DNA from 2 places in the Streptomyces sp. NBC_01454 genome. Region 2 is predicted to be linked to the other one. Evidence: predicted binding sites of a transcription regulator. Region 2 holds the regulator's gene; the other holds the start of a gene.

Region 1 (8,797 bases), 1.7 Mb from region 2:
CAGATTCCGTACGCCCGCCTCGCGGGTGTACTCGCCGGCCAGCTTGCGCAGCGCGCCGTCCTCCAGCGTCACCTCGCCGGGCTCCAGACCGGCCCGCTCCAGCTGGCGCGGCAGCAGGTGGTCGCGGGCGATGACGACCTTCTCGTCCTCGGTGTAGCCGTCCAGGCGGACCAGCTCCATCCGGTCGAGCAGCGCCTCGGGGATGGCGTCGAGGACATTGGCGGTGGCCAGGAAGACCACATCGCTGAGGTCGAGTTCCACCTCCAGGTAGTGGTCGCGGAAGGTGTGGTTCTGCGCCGGGTCCAGGACCTCCAGGAGGGCGGCGGCCGGGTCGCCCCGGAAGTCGGAGCCCACCTTGTCGATCTCGTCGAGCAGCACCACCGGGTTCATCGACCCGGCTTCCTTGATGGCCCGGACGATCCGGCCGGGCAGCGCGCCGACATAGGTGCGGCGGTGGCCGCGGATCTCCGCCTCGTCGCGGACGCCGCCGAGCGCGACCCGGACGAACGTGCGGCCCATGGCGCGCGCGACGGACTCACCGAGCGAGGTCTTGCCGACACCGGGCGGCCCGACGAGCGCCAGCACGGCGCCGCCCGCCCGTCGCCCACCACCGCCCTTGCCCGAATCGCTGCGCGGTGCCCCCTTCGATGGCCCTCCGACCAGCCCGAAGCCGCGCTCGGCCCGGCGCTTGCGGACGGCCAGATATTCGGTGATCCGCTCCTTGACGTCCTCCAGGCCCGCGTGGTCGGCGTCCAGGACCTCCTTGGCGCCGGCGATGTCGTAGGCGTCCTCGGTGCGTGCGTTCCAGGGGAGTTCGAGGACGGTGTCGAGCCAGGTGCGGATCCAGGAGCCCTCGGGGCTCTGGTCGCTGGACCGCTCCAGCTTGTCGACCTCCTTCAGGGCGGCCTTGCGGACGTCCTCGGGCAGGTCGGCGGCCTCGACGCGGGCGCGGTAGTCGTCGCCCTCGTCCGCCGGATCGCCGTTGAGCCCGGCGAGTTCCTTGCGGACCGCTTCCAGCTGCCGCCGCAGCAGGAACTCCCGCTGCTGCTTGTCGACGCCCTCCTGGACGTCCTTGGCGATGGACTCGGCGACATCCTGCTCGGCGAGATGCTCCCGCAGCAGCTCGGTGGCGAGCTTCAGCCGCGCCACCGGATCGGTGGTCTCCAGCAGCCGGACCTTCTGTTCGGTGGTCAGGAACGGCGAGTAGCCGGAGTTGTCGGCCAGCGTCGACACGTCCTCGATCTGCTGGACGCGGTCGACGACCTGCCAGGCGCCGCGCTTGCGCAGCCAGCTGGTGGCCAGCGCCTTGTATTCCGTGACGAGTTCGCTCACCGCACCCGGATAGGAGCCTCCCCTGCTCGAACGGGGTGGAGAGCTCGGGGAAGGGTCGGGGACCGTCTCCTCGACGGTCGTGCCCTCCACCCAGAGCGCGGCGCCGGGGCCGGTCGTGCCGGAGCCGATCCGCACCCGGCCCAGGCCCCGGATCAGTGCCCCGGGGTCGCCGTCGGACAGCCGGCCGACCTGCTCGATCCGCCCGAGGGTGCCGATGCCCGCGTAGGTCCCGTCGACGCGGGGCACAAGCAGCACCCGCGGTTTGTTGCCCGAGGAGGCGGCGGCCTGGGCGGCCTCCACCGCGGCGCGGACCTCCGCGTCGGACAGGTCCAGGGGCACCACCATGCCGGGGAGCACGACCTCGTCATCGAGGGGCAGCACGGGCAGAGTGAGCGAGGTGGAAGTCGAAGCCATGATCTCCCCTTCGGCAAGCAAGTTGAGCTTTTCCCACTCAATGCCGGGGAGCCCGGAGATGTTCCCCCATGCGCGTTCGCTGTGAGCGATCAGGGGCACCCGGCGCCGGGCGGTGGCCCGCCGGGGCGCCGGCCCGCGGCTACCAGTGGGCGGGGCGGGTCAGGGACGGCGGCAGCGTGGTGGCGGCGTCGCCCCGGGCCGCGTCGATCTGCGCCTGGGTGAGGAACAGGGCACCCGTGAGGTCGGCGCCGGCGAGCCGGGCGTCCCGCAGATCGGCGCCGATCAGGTCCGCCGTGCGCAGATCGGCGCCCGTGAGGTCGGCGGCGATCAGGCAGGCCCCGCGGAGGCAGGCGCCCCGCAGGTCGGCCCCCTTGAGGCGGGCGCCCATCAGATCGGCGCCCCGCCGCTGCTTCTTGCGCCCCGGGACCGCGGCCCGGACCAGTTCGCTGGTGCGCAGCAGCAGGGCGTTGACCTCGCCCCGGTGGGCCGGCACGTCCAGCGCCATCAGCTCCCGGGCGCTGCCGCGGGTCAGGCCCCCGGTCTTCTCCCGCGCGGCCCGGAGTTCGGCGTGGACCGGCTGGGCCGCCGGCAGGGTCAGCGCCTCGGACAGGTACCACAGCAGCTCGTGCAACTGCCGCATGACGGGGAAGACGTCGAACATCTGCCGGGCGGTCCCCGGGGCGCTCCGCCAGTCCCGTCCGCCGAAGGTGACCTGGGAGACCTTCTGCCCGGCACCGAAGCAGTCGAAGACGGTGCAGCCGCTGAAGCCACGGTCCCGCAGCTGGGAGTGGATGCCGCAGCGGAAGTCCGTTCGGAGGTTCGGGCAGGGCCGGCCGGCGTCCTTGTCGAGGGCGAAGTCCGCCGAGGCCGCGAACGGCAGCGCGACACAGCACAGCCCGAAGCAGCTGGCGCAGTCGGACCGCAGACCGGGATCGGCGGTGTCGGGAACCGGGGACTCGTGGGGAGAGGACAAGGCGCGTGCACTCCTGCGGCCGGCGGGCACGGCCCGGGGCCGCGCACGGAAGGGACGCCCATTCTCCCAAGCGCCACGGGGGCGCCGCGGCCAGGCGGTCGGGTGTGCCGCCGCCGGGCAACAGCGTGCCGGGCGGCGGGCGTTGTCAGTGGTCGGCCCTAGCCTCGTCCCATGAGCATGATCGGAGAGTACGCACGTGTCACACCTGCCGAACTCGACCGCGCCCTCGGCGATCCCGAGTGGGCGCTGACGCTGGTCAGCGCCCGGCGGGAGGCGGAGGCCGACGCGTGCCCGCAGCCGGCGTCGGCGCGCTGCCTGGACATCGACAAGGCCTGGGACGCCCTGGGATTCCTGCTGCGCCGCGCGGGCTTCCCGGTGGACATCGTCCATGGCGAGGAACCCGTCCCGGGCGCCGACGACTGGGGCTACGGCCCGCCCCGCTATCTCACCCCCGAGCAGGTGCAAAAGGCCGCCGCGGCGCTGGCGGAGATATCCGGTGACGGGCTGACGGCCGGTGTCGGCCCGGCCGACCTCGCCAAGGCGGAGGTGTACCCGACGATCGTCTGGGAGCGGGGCGAGCCGCTGGACTATGTGCGCGAGTATTACGAGCTGTTGCGGCCGTTCCTGTGCGCGGCGGCGGAGCAGGGGGACGGTGTGCTCATGTGGCTCGGATAGCGGCGCGGGCCACTCGGGCGTCAGGGCGCGTGGCGCCGCGTCGCGTCCTGCCTCACGCCCCGTCATGACTGCTACCTTCGCCGCATGGTGCAGCGGATGTCCGGAGTTTTCATCGGCGCATTCTTCGGCACGGTCTTCGTGGTCGCCAATGCGCACGCCCCGCTGAATCCGGTGCTCGGCATCGCCCTGCGGGTGCTCGCGGTGCTCACCTTCGCCGGACTGCTGGCGCTCGCCGTGCGGGCCGGGCGCCTCGGGCGGACCGCGACGGAGGGCCCCGAGCTGCCCCGGGCCGACTGGTTCCGGGGGAAGTTCGCGTTCGTCGTGGGGGCCGAGGCGGCGCTGCTGATCGGCGGGAATCTCGCGCTGCGGGAGGGCGGCGCGCCCCAGGAGACCACCGTGGCCTGGATCGCGCTGATCGTCGGCCTGCATTTCCTCGCGCTGACGGCGGTCTGGAAGCGGCGCAGCATCGCCGTCCCCGGCGCCGCGCTGACCGCGCTCGGTGTGGCCGGGCTGGGCATGGCGGCGACCTCCGCCGTGGTGTGGGTACCGTTCGTCAGCGGTGTGCTGTCGGGTGTGGCGCTGCTGGGCGGCTGCGCCTACGCCATCACCCATACGTACCGGTCGGCGCGGCCGTGAGGCCGTGAGACCGCCGGCCCGGTGAGCCTCAGGACGGGCCCGCGCCCTGCAGTGCGGGCCGGCCCAGGTCGCCGAGGAGCGGGGCGGGCCGGGCGTGGTGGGTGCGCCAGTGGCGCAGCAGCGGCCAGGCGGCGACGCCCAGGGTGAGCGAGAGCAGATGGCCCCAGTCGGTCAGCGGGTCGGCGTAGGCGAGCAGATCGGTCACCGCCAGGTAGCCGACGCCGGCCAGCAGCGGCCAGCGCAGCCAGGCCGGCAGCAGGCCCGCCAGGGCTCCTATGCAGGTCATCACGCCGAAGCTGATGCCGTAGTCGAGGCGGTGCAGGGAGCTCTCGGGCAGCCGGCCGGCGGCGACGGAGAAGGCGACGGGCAGTTCGGTGGCGAGGGTGGCCACCGCATGGCCGCCGAAGAAGACGGCGGCGGTGCGCAGTGCGCCCAGCCGCCGCTCCAGCGCCGTCAGGACGAAGAGGAAGCCGAGGGCGTAAGCGGAGGTCATCCCGCCGGCGATCCACAGGGCGCTGGCGACCAGCACCATCAGCGGGGAGCGCGCGAGATGCGCGACGTCCGTGCTGGAGCCCTGCAGCAGATCGGAGACCAGCCCCGGGTCGCCGTACTCGGCGAACAGCGAGGTGGCCACGAGCAGCACGGCGTACCCGAAGGTGAAGGGGGTGCCGGCGGGGGTGGGCAGCAGCCGCCAGGGTCGCCACCGCATGCCGGGCGTCCCGCCCGGACGGGCCGTGGCCCGCTGTGTCGCGGCCTCCCGGGCCGCGGCCGCCTGACCGCCGCGCTGCCGGGGGATCCCCGGCAGCAGGCCCGGCCCCCCGTCCGGGCCGGTGCCCGCCTGCGGAGTGCGCCCCGGGTCATCGGCCGGCGCGCGCCCGGCCCGCATTCTGTCGGCGGTTCCCAGCCAGCTCACGGTCCGAGGCCCCTTCCGTCCATGGCGCTTGCGGTGAGGCACGCCCGTGTTGCCCGGCCGTGATCCCTCTGCCCTGCTCAACGTTCCGGACCAGCGTGCATGCTCAACCCATGAGGAAGCTGTGCGAGTGACATCCCTCACGTGAGGCAACCGTCACCGCGGGCGCCACGTTCGCGCCGATCATGGCGGACACCCCCGAAACGATGGACCGGCCCGGCTGATATTGGCCACCATGTCGTCATGTCTCCCGTTACTCCCGCGCAGACCCCGGACGGGCACCCCGCGGCCCCGTTCACGCTCGACCGCCGCTTAGGCCCCCACGGAGAGGTGGTGCTGCGGCGGCGCGGCGCGGCCCCCGCCGATCCGAGAACGGGCGGGTCCGCGGCGCCCGTTGAGCCCGTGATCTACGAAATCATCGCCAACGGCTGCTTCCTGATGGACACCTCCGACGGCCGCTCCGAACGGCTGCTGGTCGACGCCGCGCTGGCCGCGCTGCCGGCCGGACGCCTCCGGCCCTCCGTGCTGATCGGCGGCCTCGGCGTCGGCTTCTCCCTGGCGCGCGCGGCCCGGCAGCCGCGCTGGGGCCGGATCGTCGTGGTCGAGCGCGAGGAGGCGGTCATCGACTGGCACCGCACGGGCCCGCTGTCGGCCGTCTCGGCGGACGCGCTGGCCGACCCGCGCGCCGAGATCCTGCACACCGACCTCGTCGCCCATCTGCGTACGGGGGCGGATCAAGAGACCTACGACGCCCTGTGTTTGGACATCGACAACGGCCCCGACTGGACCGTCACCGAGGACAACGGCAGCCTCTACTCCCCCGCCGGACTCGCCGCCTGCCGCGACTGCCTGACACCCGGCGGAGTGCTCGCCGTCTGGTCCGCGCGGCCCTCCCCGGCATTCGAGGAAGCCCTGCGAAATGCCGGATTCAACGGGGTACATACGGAAGAGATCCCCGTTGTCCGAGGCGTCCCCGACGTGGTCCATCTTGCGAGGAAGGGCGCGTAGCCGACAGTCACACCATGCCCGTACGCTGCTGCCCAGCAAGACGCGACCACGCAGGGGCAATGCAGGGGCGGGCGATGGACCAGACTCAGACAACGCAGGGCGGCGCCACCGCTGCCACGCCGGGTGCCCAGCGCCGGGTGCTGGTCGTGGAGGACGACCCGACGATCGTCGAGGCCATCGCGGCCCGGCTGCGCGCCGAGGGCTTCCAGGTCCAGACGGCCACCGACGGCCCGGCCGCGGTGGACACCGCCGAGGCCTGGCAGCCCGATCTGCTGGTCCTCGACGTGATGCTGCCGGGCTTCGACGGCCTGGAGGTGTGCCGCCGGGTCCAGGCCCAGCGCCCGGTGCCGGTGATGATGCTCACGGCCCGGGACGACGAGACCGACATGCTGGTCGGCCTCGGTGTCGGCGCCGACGACTACATGACCAAGCCGTTCTCGATGCGCGAGCTGGCCGCCCGGGTGCATGTCCTGCTGCGCCGGGTCGAGCGCGCCGCGCTGGCCGCGCACACCCCGCGCAGCGGCATCCTGCGGCTGGGCGAGCTGGAGGTCGACCACGCCCAGCGCCGGGTCCGGGTGCGCGGCGCGGACGTCCATCTGACGCCCACCGAGTTCGATCTGCTGGTCTGCCTGGCGAACACCCCGCGCGCGGTGCTCTCCCGTGAGCAGCTGCTGGCCGAGGTGTGGGACTGGGCGGACGCCTCCGGGACCCGCACGGTCGACAGCCACATCAAGGCGCTGCGCCGCAAGATCGGAGCCGAGCGGATCCGTACGGTCCACGGCGTCGGCTACGCCCTGGAGACCCCGGCCGCATGACGCGGTGGTGGCGAACGCCCCTGAGCCGGCTGTGGCAGCGGGTCTGGGAGGGGCTGCGCCCGCTGGACCCGTACCGCTCCGTCAAGGCCGCGCTCGGGGCGCTGGTCAGCGTCTCGGTGATCATCACCACACTGCTGGTGTTCGTCGCGATGCACTCCGCGACCGAGCTGCGGGTGATCACGATCTTCTCGGTCATCGCCTCGCTGCTGATCACCCAGTTCGTGGCCAACAGCCTGACCGCGCCGCTCGACGAGATGACGGATGTCACCCGCTCGATGGCGCACGGCAACTACAGCCGCCGGGTCCGCTCCGAGCGCCGTGACGAGTTCGGCGACCTGGCCGACGCCTTCAACCGCATGGCGGCCGACCTGGAGGCGGTGGACACCCACCGCAAGGAACTGGTGGCCAATGTCTCGCACGAGCTGCGCACCCCCATCGCCGCGCTGCGCGCCGTCCTGGAGAACGTCGTCGACGGGGTCAGCGAGCCCGACCCCGAGACGATGCGCACGGCGCTGCAGCAGACCGAGCGGCTGGGCCGCCTGGTCGAGCACCTCCTCGACCTCTCCCGGCTGGACAACGGCGTGGTGCCGCTGCACGCCCGGCGCTTCGAGGTCTGGCCGTATCTGTCCGGGGTGCTCAAGGAGGCCAACATGAGCCGCGGCGCCTCCACGCTCTCCGGGCATGCGGGCTCGGGCACCCACACCCGTACGGACGTCCATCTGCACCTCGACGTCTCACCCCCGGAGCTGACCGCGCACGCGGACGCCGAGCGGCTGCACCAGGTCGTGGCCAATCTCATCGACAACGCGATCAAGCACAGCCCCCGGCACGGCCGGGTCACGGTGCACGCGCGGCGCGGGGAGGGGCCTCAGAGCCTGGAGCTGGACGTGCAGGACGAAGGGCCCGGCATCCCCGAGTCGGAGCGCTACCGGGTCTTCGAGCGCTTCAATCGCGGCGGCCCGGCCCCCTCGGGCCCCGGCTCCGACGGCGGTACGGGCCTGGGCCTGGCCATCGCGCGCTGGGCGGTGGATCTGCACGGCGGACGCATCCGCGTGGCCGAATCACCACGTGGTTGCCGGATCCGGGTCACTCTTCCGGGGCTGGAGTCAGCTCGAGGCTGACGACCGCTGACGTAGGGTCGGTAGTGGAAGCGCTCCTTCAGGGGTGCTGCGGCGATGCTGCCTACCCGCACACAGGCAAACTCCGTGTGTTTCCCGCCAAGTCCTGCTCCGAAACCCGTCCGGGAATGTGACGTACGCGACGAGTGCCCCTCCCAGCCTGCATCCAGGGTCACAACAGGCGTAGCCTTTATTCCCGCTGTCCACCACCTTAGGAAGCGGAAGAGGGCGGTTGCCGCCGTGTCGCTACAGTCCCCCAACAGCTCGAGCATCTCGACCGACCGCGAGGGGCAGGGAAAGAACCCTGCCGCCGCGTTCGGTCCCAATGAGTGGCTCGTCGACGAGATCTACCAGCAGTACCTCCAGGACCCGAACTCGGTAGACCGAGCCTGGTGGGACTTCTTCGCCGACTACAAGCCGGGCGGTGCCACCGCGCCGAGCCAGCCGGCGGAGGGCTCTGCCTCCGCTCCGGCCGCCCCGGCTCCGTCGTCCCCGGCAGCGCCCCCCGCCGCCGCGCCGAAGCCCTCCACCGCCGAGCCGGCCACCCCGGCGGAGCCCGCCGCGAGCGCTCCGGCGCCCGCCCGGCCGGCGCCGGCCAAGAGCACCCCGGCCGCGAGCGCGCCGGCCAAGCCGGCCGCGAAGCCGGCGGCCGCGCCGTCCGCCGAGGTCACGGGCGGTCCCGAGTTCGTCACGCTGCGCGGCCCGTCGGCCGCCGTTGCGAAGAACATGAACGCCTCCCTGGAGCTGCCGACGGCCACGTCCGTCCGTGCGATCCCGGTGAAGCTGCTCTTCGACAACCGCATCGTGATCAACAACCACCTCAAGCGCGCCCGGGGCGGGAAGGTCTCCTTCACCCACCTCATCGGGTACGCGATGGTGCAGGCCCTCAAGGCCATGCCGTCGATGAACTACTCCT
Region 2 (8,797 bases):
GCGGGTGTTGGGGTTTCCCCCCGCACCCGCCGTACGCATATGCGATGAGCAATGAGCCCCCCGCATCATGCCGTGAAAAGCGGTCCCCACGAATCAGGAACTGCCGCCTCCGCCACCGCAGCCACCGCCACCACCACAGCCACCGCCCCCGCAGGAGTGGCCGCCGCCGCACCCGTGGTGCCCACCGCCGTGGTGCCCGCCGCCGTGGTGCCCGCCGCCGTGGTGGCCGCCGCCCGAGCTGTCACCGCCGGCCCACCAGCCGCCCGAACTGCCGGAGCTTCCCCCGCGCCCGGTACCGCCCCGCGAGGCCAGGGCCACCAGCCCGATGACCGCCGCGCAGATCACGAGAAACATCACGATCCCCATGTGCCTCACACTCCTTTCGCTCCCCCGAAGCGAGGCATCCGCTCCGTCCGGCGCCCGGTGCGCCGCCCCGGCGCCGTCCCGCGCCGGTGGCCGTCCTCGTCGACGGCCGTCACTGTCCTTCGTGCGGGGCTGATGCCCAGGCCACGCGGTCTCAAAGCACAGTTGAGGAACTCCAGAGGTTCGGCGGAGGATGGCCGGCATGGACCGACCGCTGCTCAACCGCCGCCTCGCCGAATTCGGCACCACGATCTTCGCCGAAATGTCGGCACTTGCCGTACGGACCGGCTCCATCAACCTCGGCCAGGGCTTTCCCGACGCCGACGGTCCCCCGGAGGTCAGGGAGGCCGCGGTGCGCGCCCTGCGCGACGGCCGCGGCAACCAGTACCCGCCCGGCCCCGGCGTCCCGGAGCTGCGCACCGCCGTCGCCGCCCACCAGGAGCGCTTCTACGGGCACCGCGGCCTGTCCTACGACCCCGACACCGAGGTCCTGGTCACCGCGGGCGCCACCGAGGCCATTGCGGCCGCACTGCTGGCGCTGCTGGAGCCGGGCGACGAGGTCATCGCGCTGGAGCCGTACTACGACTCCTACGCCGCGTGCATCGCGATGGCGGGCGCCCGGCGCGTCCCGGTGACCCTGCGCCCGGACCCGGAGGCCGGTGCCTACCGCCTCGACCTCGACGAGCTGCGCGACGCCGTCACCGACCACACCCGCCTCATCCTCCTGAACACCCCGCACAACCCCACCGGCACGGTCCTGTCCGCCGGGGAACTCGCCGAGATCGCCCGCCTCGCCGTCGAGCGCGATCTCCTCGTCGTCACCGACGAGGTCTACGAACACCTGGTGTTCGAGGGCGAGCACGTCCCCCTCGCGTCGTTCCCCGGCATGCGCGAACGCACCGTCACCATCAGCTCGGCCGGCAAGACCTTCTCCTTCACCGGCTGGAAGGTCGGCTGGGTCACCGCGCCCGCCGAGCTGGTCACCGCCGTCCGCGCGGCCAAGCAGTTCCTCACCTACGTCTCCGCCGGCCCCTTCCAGTACGCCGTCGCCGAGGCACTCGCCCTGCCGGACAGCTACTACACCGGCCTGCGCGAGGACCTGCGGACCAAGCGCGACGTCCTGGCACGCGGACTGTCCGACGCCGGCTTCCGCGTCTATGCCCCCTCCGGCACCTACTTCATCACCACCGACATCCGCCCCCTCGGCCACGACGACGGCTTCGCCTTCTGCCGCGCCCTGCCCGAACGCGCCGGCGTCGTCGCCATCCCCAACGCCGTGTTCTACGACCACAAGGACGAGGGTGCGCCCTACGTCCGCTTCGCGTTCTGCAAGGGCGTGGACGTCCTGCGGGAGGCGGCCGGCCGGCTGCAGAAGCTCTGAGCGGGCGAGCCGCTCACATGACGACGCGGGCCCCGGAGCCGAAAGCTCCGGGGCCCGCGCAGCCGCACCTGTGGACGGGGCTCAGGCCTCGTCGTCGCCCGGCTTGTCGTCGGAGTCGCCTTCGATCTCGGCCTCCAGGCCGAGCTGCTCGACGATCCACTTGTCGAATTCGATCGAGGCGCGAACCCAGCTGACCGTGCTCGACACGAAGTGTTCGAGCGAGACACCGGTGCCGATCAGCATCGATGCTTCACCGATCAGACGGACCGTGCCGTCGTCGTGGGTGTGGGTGTAGGCCTTGGGCCACAGCGTCCGGCGGTTCCAGTCGTCGATCGCCTCCAGCAGCTTCGACTTGTCGTCGATGCCGTGGGGACGGTCGTAGAACGTACGGACGGAGAAGATCTGCTGCTCCTCCTCGCCCCGGAACATGAAGTACGTGCGGAACTGCTCCCACGGAGCGGCGAGGTCACCCTCCTCGTCGACGACGTACTTCAGCTCCATCTGGTCGAGGAGCTGCTTGACCAGGTCCTGGTCAGGCACGACGGGACCCTCAGGCCCCGAGGGCTCGGGTTCGGGCTGGCCCCCGAAATTCGGAATCGAGGACGGGTCGATGCTCACCGTGGAATTCCCTTCGTATGGTCCCTGCCATCCTCCCCCACATCCGCCCCGTACTGGCAACCGGGGACGAGGCGGATGCGGGCAAGGTGTCGGTCCGGGCCACGCCCGCGGGTGCCGGCCGGCCGGAGCCGCCCGGCCGGGAAAGCCCCGCGGGGCGGCCCGGCGGCGGACCCCGCCGGTGCGCCCGGCGCCCGGGCCGGGGCGCGGGGGCCGGGCGCCACGGCCGCAGCGCCCCGCTCAGCCGGCGTCCTGTCCCACCGGCTCCACCGACAGCTGGTCGCCGTCCACGTCCACCCGCACGGTGTCCCCGTCGAGCACCTCGCCGGACAGGATGGCGCGGGCGAGCGGGTCGCCGATGGCCGTCTGGACCAGGCGCCGCAGCGGGCGGGCGCCGTAGGACATGTCCGGGGCCGGGGCGTCGACGACCGGCTCCTGGCCGAGCCAGGCGAGCCAGGTCAGGGCGCGGTCGGTGACGTCCAGCGTCAGCCGGCGGTCGCCGAGACGGCGCTGGAGATGGTCCAGCTGGATCCGGGCGATCCGCTGGAGCTGGTCGGTGCCGAGCGGATGGAAGACCACCACGTCGTCGAGGCGGTTGAGGAACTCGGGCCGGAAGGAGACCCGGACCGTCTCCAGCACCTTCTCCTTCTTCTGCTCCTCCTTGAGCAGCGGGTCCATCAGGAAGCCGGAGCCGAGGTTGGAGGTCAGGATGAGGATGGTGTTGCGGAAGTCGACCGTGCGGCCCTGCCCGTCGGTGAGCCGTCCGTCGTCGAGGACCTGCAGCAGGACGTCGAAGACCTCATGGTGGGCCTTCTCCACCTCGTCCAGCAGCACGACGGAGTACGGGCGGCGGCGGACCGCCTCGGTGAGCTGGCCGCCCTCCTCGTAGCCGACATAGCCGGGCGGCGCGCCGACCAGCCGCGCGACGCTGTGCTTCTCGCCGTACTCCGACATGTCGATCCGGACCATCGCCCGCTCGTCGTCGAAGAGGAAGTCCGCGAGGGCCTTGGCCAGCTCGGTCTTGCCGACACCCGTGGGGCCGAGGAAGAGGAAGGAGCCGGTGGGGCGGTCGGGGTCGGCGATGCCGGCGCGGGTGCGGCGGACGGCGTCGGAGACCGACCGGACCGCCTCGGTCTGGCCGATCAGCCGCTTGCCGAGCTCCTCCTCCATCCGCAGGAGCTTCTGCGTCTCGCCCTCCAGCAGCCGGCCGGCCGGGATGCCGGTCCAGGCGCCCACCACATCCGCGATGTCGTCGGGCCCGACCTCCTCCTTGACCATGGACTCCTTGGACGCCTCCTGCTCGGCCTCGGCGGCGGCCGCCTCCTCCAGCTCCTGCTCCAGGCCCGGGATCTCGCCGTAGAGCAGCTTGGAGGCGGTGTCGAAGTCGCCGTCGCGCTGGGCGCGCTCGGCCTGTCCGCGCAGCTCGTCGAGCTTCTCCTTGAGGGCGCCGACGCGGTTGAGGCTCTGCTTCTCCTTCTCCCAGCGGGCGGTCAGACCGCGCAGCTCCTCCTCCTTGTCGGCGAGGTCCTTGCGCAGCTTCTCCAGGCGCTGGACGGAACCGGCGTCGGTCTCGTTCCGCAGCGCCAGCTCCTCCATCTTGAGCCGGTCGACGGCGCGCTGGAGCTCGTCGATCTCCACGGGCGAGGAGTCGATCTCCATCCGGAGCCGGGAGGCGGCCTCGTCGACCAGGTCGATGGCCTTGTCGGGCAGGAACCGGGAGGTGATGTAGCGGTCCGAGAGGGAGGCGGCGGCGACCAGCGCGGAGTCCGCGATCTGCACCTTGTGGTGGGCCTCGTAGCGGCCCTTGAGCCCGCGCAGGATGGCCACCGTGTCCTCGACGGTCGGCTCGGCGACCAGCACCTGCTGGAAGCGCCGCTCCAGCGCCGGGTCCTTCTCGATCCGCTCGCGGTACTCGTCGAGGGTGGTGGCGCCGACCATGCGCAGCTCACCGCGGGCCAGCATCGGCTTGAGCATGTTGCCGGCGTCCATGGACGAGTCGCCGCCGGCGCCCGCGCCGACGACCGTGTGCAGCTCGTCGATGAAGGTGATGATCTGGCCCTCGCTGGACTTGATCTCCGCCAGGACGGTCTTCAGCCGCTCCTCGAACTCACCGCGGTACTTGGCCCCCGCGACCATCGCCCCGAGGTCCAGCGCGACCAGCCGCTTGTTGCGCAGCGACTCGGGCACGTCGCCCTTGACGATCCGCTGCGCCAGCCCCTCGACGACGGCGGTCTTGCCGACACCGGGCTCGCCGATCAGCACCGGGTTGTTCTTCGTACGGCGGGAGAGCACCTGCACCACCCGCCGGATCTCGTGGTCCCGGCCGATGACCGGGTCGAGCTTGCCCTCCCGGGCGGCCAAGGTGAAGTCCGTGCCGAACTTCTCCAGGGCCTTGTACGTGCCCTCCGGGTCGGCGTTGGTCACCCGCTGCCCCCCACGGCTGGCCTCGAAGGCGGCCAGCAGCTTCTTGGCGGAGGCACCCTGCTGGGCCAGCAGCTCGCCGGTCCGCCCGCCCTTGGCGGCGATACCGATCAGGAGGTGCTCGGTGGAGACATAGGCGTCACCGAGCTCCTTGGCGCGCTGGGTGGCGTCCGCGATGGCGGAGAGCAGATCGCGGTCCGGCTGCGGCGGCGCGACCGTCGAGCCCTGCACGCTGGGCAGCGCGGCGAGCTGCCGCTCGGCCCCGTTGCGCAGGGCGGCGGCGTCCGCCTCGACCGCGGACAGCAGATCCATGATGTTCTCGTTGTCCTGCCCGGCCAGCAGCGCGAGCAGGAGATGCGCGGACGTCATGTCCGCATGCCCGGCGGTGACCGCCCGCTCGTTGGCGGCGCTCAGCGCCTCCCGGCTCTTGTTGGTCAGCTCGGCGTCCACGTGCTCGTGATCCTCCTCGACTCGTCCTGAACAGCCACGTTGCCCGGCCTGGCTCCCGGTCCGGCACTTCCTGCTCACACCAGCATGCGATAAGTTGAGTCTAGTGCACTCAAGGCCCGTTTGGGGAGTGCCGGCCCCCGTCCGGCGCGCCCGCTCCCCGTGAGTGAACCGCAGCGCACCCGCCGTCACCGGCGGCCGCGCCCGGGTGGCGCCGGCTTCCGGCCACGCGCGGGAGGTCCCGGGACGGCACCGCCATGATCGTCGAGACGACGCCGGGCGGCCCGCACGACGACCGCGCCGTCGGGCGGGACGGCCGCCCCCGCCGGGCTTCCGCCACCGCCACGGCCGCGAACTACGCTTGCCCCCATGGCCCATGACCTCAGTGCCCTCAGCCCGGAATACCTCGCCTTCTGGGGCGAGTATCTGATGCCGACGCTCACCACCCCCCGCCCGGACGGCACCCCGCACGTCGTCCCCGTGGGCGTGACCTACGACGCCGGGCAGCGGATCGCGCGGATCATCACCCGCAAGGACAGCGCCAAGGTCAAGAACGTCCTCGCCGCCGGCGCCGACGGTGCCACGGTGGCCGTCTGCCAGGTCGACAAAGGGCGCTGGGCGACGCTGGAGGGCCGGGCGCGGGTACGTACGGACGCCGAATCGGTGGCCGACGCGGTACGCCGGTACGCCGAGCGGTACGGGCGGACGCCGGCCCCCAACCCCGACCGCGTCATGATCGAGATCGCGGTGACCCGGGCCATGGGCCGGGCCTGAGCGCCGCATGGCGTCGGCCCCGCGCTTCATGACGACCGCTCCGCACCGTCCCGGCGCCGCCGGGCCACGGCCCCGGGCCGAGCTCTGTCCGCGCTGCGGCGGGCAGCTCGCCGTCAATCAGGACGGCTGGAAGATCTGCCACGCCTGCGGATACGCCTCTCCACCCGGTACAGCCCCTCCACCACGGGCCGCCCACGGGGGTATCGTCGCCCCCACAGTCGCCACGCCCCGGAGGGCACGATGAACTCGGTCCGAGTCACGGCGATCGCCTGCCTGATGCCGCTGTCCGAGCTGGACGAGGATCCGTTTCTGGTCGACGACCGCAGCCAGCACGACATGTGCACCCAGTGGGCGGCGGCCCGTGCGTACCACCTCACCTGCCGCCTCAGCCTGCACCAGCTGCGCGCCGACCACGGCGCGCTGTGGCGGGACGTCGAAGAGGGCCTGGTCGATGTGTTCGTGACGCCCAACCGGCGGGCGCTGGAGAACGCCATCGACGGCGCCGACGAGTTCAGCGCCCGGTGCGCCGCGGCCGGCGTCCGGCTGGAGACCGCGGACCTCGACGAGCCGGTCTACACCCTGGCGATGAAGTCCCACGTACACCGGCGGCTGTCCATGCCGACCGCCGGATACAGCGGCTGCTGAACCGCCCCGACACAGCGAAAAGGGCCGGGTCTCCCCGGCCCTTCGCCGTTTCCCGCGCCGGGCGGCCGCCCGGCCGGCCCGTCACTCGGACCGCTTGGGCCGCCAGACCACCAGCGCACTGGTCTGCTGCACGTCCTGATACGGCACCAGATCGCGCCGGTAGGAGGCGTGCACCGCCGCCTCCCGCTGCCGCATCGTGCTGGCCGCGCCCTCCAGGGCGCCCTGGAGCTCGACGACCCGCTGCTGCAGGGCCGCGACCTGGTTCTCCAGCTCGATGATGCGCTTGATGCCGGCGAGGTTGATGCCCTCGTCCTGGGACAACTGCTGCACCGTACGGAGCAGTTCGATGTCCCGGGCCGAATAGCGGCGGCCCCGCCCGGCCGTGCGGTCGGGCGAGACCAGCCCCAGCCGGTCGTACTGCCGAAGCGTCTGCGGATGCAGGCCGGAGAGCTGGGCCGCGACGGAGATGACGTACACCGGCGACTCTTCGGTCAGTTCATACGGGTTACGACGCTGCCCGCCCCGGCTGTCCATCTCATGCTCCCTTCGCGGCCTGGAACAGCTCCGCCCGTGGGTCCGGACCCACGGTCGCCTCGCGATACGACTCCAGCGACGCCTTGGCCTGGTCGCTGAGGTCACCGGGGACCAGCACCTCGATGGTGACCAGCAGATCACCGCGGGTGCCGTCCTTGCGGGTCGCTCCCTTGCCGCGGGCCCGCATGGTGCGTCCGTTGGGGGTGCCGGCCGGCAGCTTCAGCGTCACCGGCGGGCCGCCCAGCGTCGGCACCTTGATCTCACCGCCGAGCGCGGCCTCCGGGAAGGTGACCGGCACCGTCACGGTGAGGTTGTCGCCCTTGCGGCCGAAGACGGGGTGGCCGTCGACATGCACGACCACGTACAGATCGCCGGCCGGACCGCCCTGCTCGCCCGGGGCGCCCTTGCCGCGCAGCCGGATGCGCTGCCCGTCGGAGACGCCCGCGGGGATACGGACCTGCATCGTGCGGGCACTGGTGGCGCGCCCGCTGCCCTTGCAGACCTCGCAGGCGTCCTGGGCGATCAGGCCCCGGCCCTTGCAGTCGGCGCACGGATCGGTGAGCGAGAAGCCGCCGCCCGCACCCCGGCTGACCTGGCCGGTGCCGACACAGGTCGGGCAGACCCGCGGCGTACCGTTTTTGTCGCCGGTGCCCGAACACGCCTTGCACGGCGCCTGGCTGGACATCCGCAGCGGGACCGTGGCCCCGTCGACCGCCTCGGTGAAGCTGAGCGTCACCTCGGACTCGATGTCCTGGCCGCGGCGCGCATGGGTGCGCGGGCCGGCCCCGCCGCGGTTGAACAGGCCGCCGAAGACATCGCCCAGGCCGCCGCCGAAACCGCCGCCGCCCTGGCCCTGGCTGCCCCCGAAGAGGTCACCCAGGTCGAAGTTGAAGTTGCCGCCGCCCCCGCCGGGTCCCGGCCGGAACCCGCCGTTGCCGAACAGCGCCCGCGCCTCGTCGTACTCCTTGCGGCGCTTGCTGTCGCCCAGGACGTCGTTCGCCTCGGAGATCTCCTTGAAGCGCTCCTCGGCCTTGGCGTCGCCCTTGTTGGCGTCCGGGTGGAACTCGCGGGCGAGCTTGCGGTACGCCTTCTTGATCTCCGCTTCGGTGGCGTCCTTCGGGACGCCGAGGACCTTGTAGTAGTCCTTCTCGACGAAGTCCTTGGTGCTCATCCCCGACGTCCCTCCTCCCGCACGGTCTTCCTGTCTGCGCTCACGTCAGCCCTCGTCCGGGCCACCGTTCTCCTCGTCCGAAGCCTTGGCGCCCTGTACGTCGTCATCGGATCCGGACTTGGTGCCCTGCGCACCCGGCTGCGGCTCGGCGACGGCTACCCGCGCGGGGCGGATCGTTCGTTCACCGATGCGATACCCGGGCTGCAGGATCGCCACGCACGTCGTCTCGGTGACGTCCGGTGCGTACGAGTGCATCAGCGCCTCGTGGATCGTCGGGTCGAAGGGCTCGCCCTCCTTGCCGAACTGCTGCAGCCCCAGCTTGGCGACCGCGGTCTCCAGCGACTCGGCCACCGACTTGAAGCCGCCGACCAGCTCGCCGTGCTCACGCGCACGGCCGACGTCGTCGAGGGTGGGAAGGAGCTCGGACAGGAGGTTCGCCGCGGCGA

What was found. The regulator HspR, encoded in region 2, represses chaperone genes until heat shock. The targets are predictions, from matches to a motif close to TTGAGNNNNNNNNNCTCAA.
Region 1: lon (endopeptidase La) is a predicted target of HspR. The motif match lies at 1,769-1,787, and genes of this name have one in related genera.

Annotation. Positions count from the first base shown of each region.
Region 1 covers NZ_CP109460.1:2,648,613-2,657,409, forward strand. The annotation lists gene lon (endopeptidase La) at 1-1,746, opposite strand, end outside; gene OIU81_RS11415 (pentapeptide repeat-containing protein) at 1,886-2,719, opposite strand; gene OIU81_RS11420 (YfbM family protein) at 2,897-3,394, shown strand; gene OIU81_RS11425 (hypothetical protein) at 3,479-4,030, shown strand; gene OIU81_RS11430 (rhomboid-like protein) at 4,059-4,916, opposite strand; gene OIU81_RS11435 (spermidine synthase) at 5,184-5,948, shown strand; gene OIU81_RS11440 (response regulator transcription factor) at 6,023-6,763, shown strand; gene OIU81_RS11445 (sensor histidine kinase) at 6,760-7,884, shown strand; gene OIU81_RS11450 (multifunctional oxoglutarate decarboxylase/oxoglutarate dehydrogenase thiamine pyrophosphate-binding subunit/dihydrolipoyllysine-residue succinyltransferase subunit) at 8,122-8,797, shown strand, end outside.
Region 2 covers NZ_CP109460.1:4,352,116-4,360,912, reverse strand. The annotation lists gene OIU81_RS19290 (hypothetical protein) at 94-366, opposite strand; gene OIU81_RS19285 (pyridoxal phosphate-dependent aminotransferase) at 566-1,744, shown strand; gene OIU81_RS19280 (YbjN domain-containing protein) at 1,826-2,362, opposite strand; gene clpB (ATP-dependent chaperone ClpB) at 2,600-5,230, opposite strand; gene OIU81_RS19270 (pyridoxamine 5'-phosphate oxidase family protein) at 5,597-6,001, shown strand; gene OIU81_RS19265 (hypothetical protein) at 6,242-6,646, shown strand; gene OIU81_RS19260 (heat shock protein transcriptional repressor HspR) at 6,728-7,180, opposite strand; gene dnaJ (molecular chaperone DnaJ) at 7,182-8,351, opposite strand; gene grpE (nucleotide exchange factor GrpE) at 8,397-8,797, opposite strand, start outside.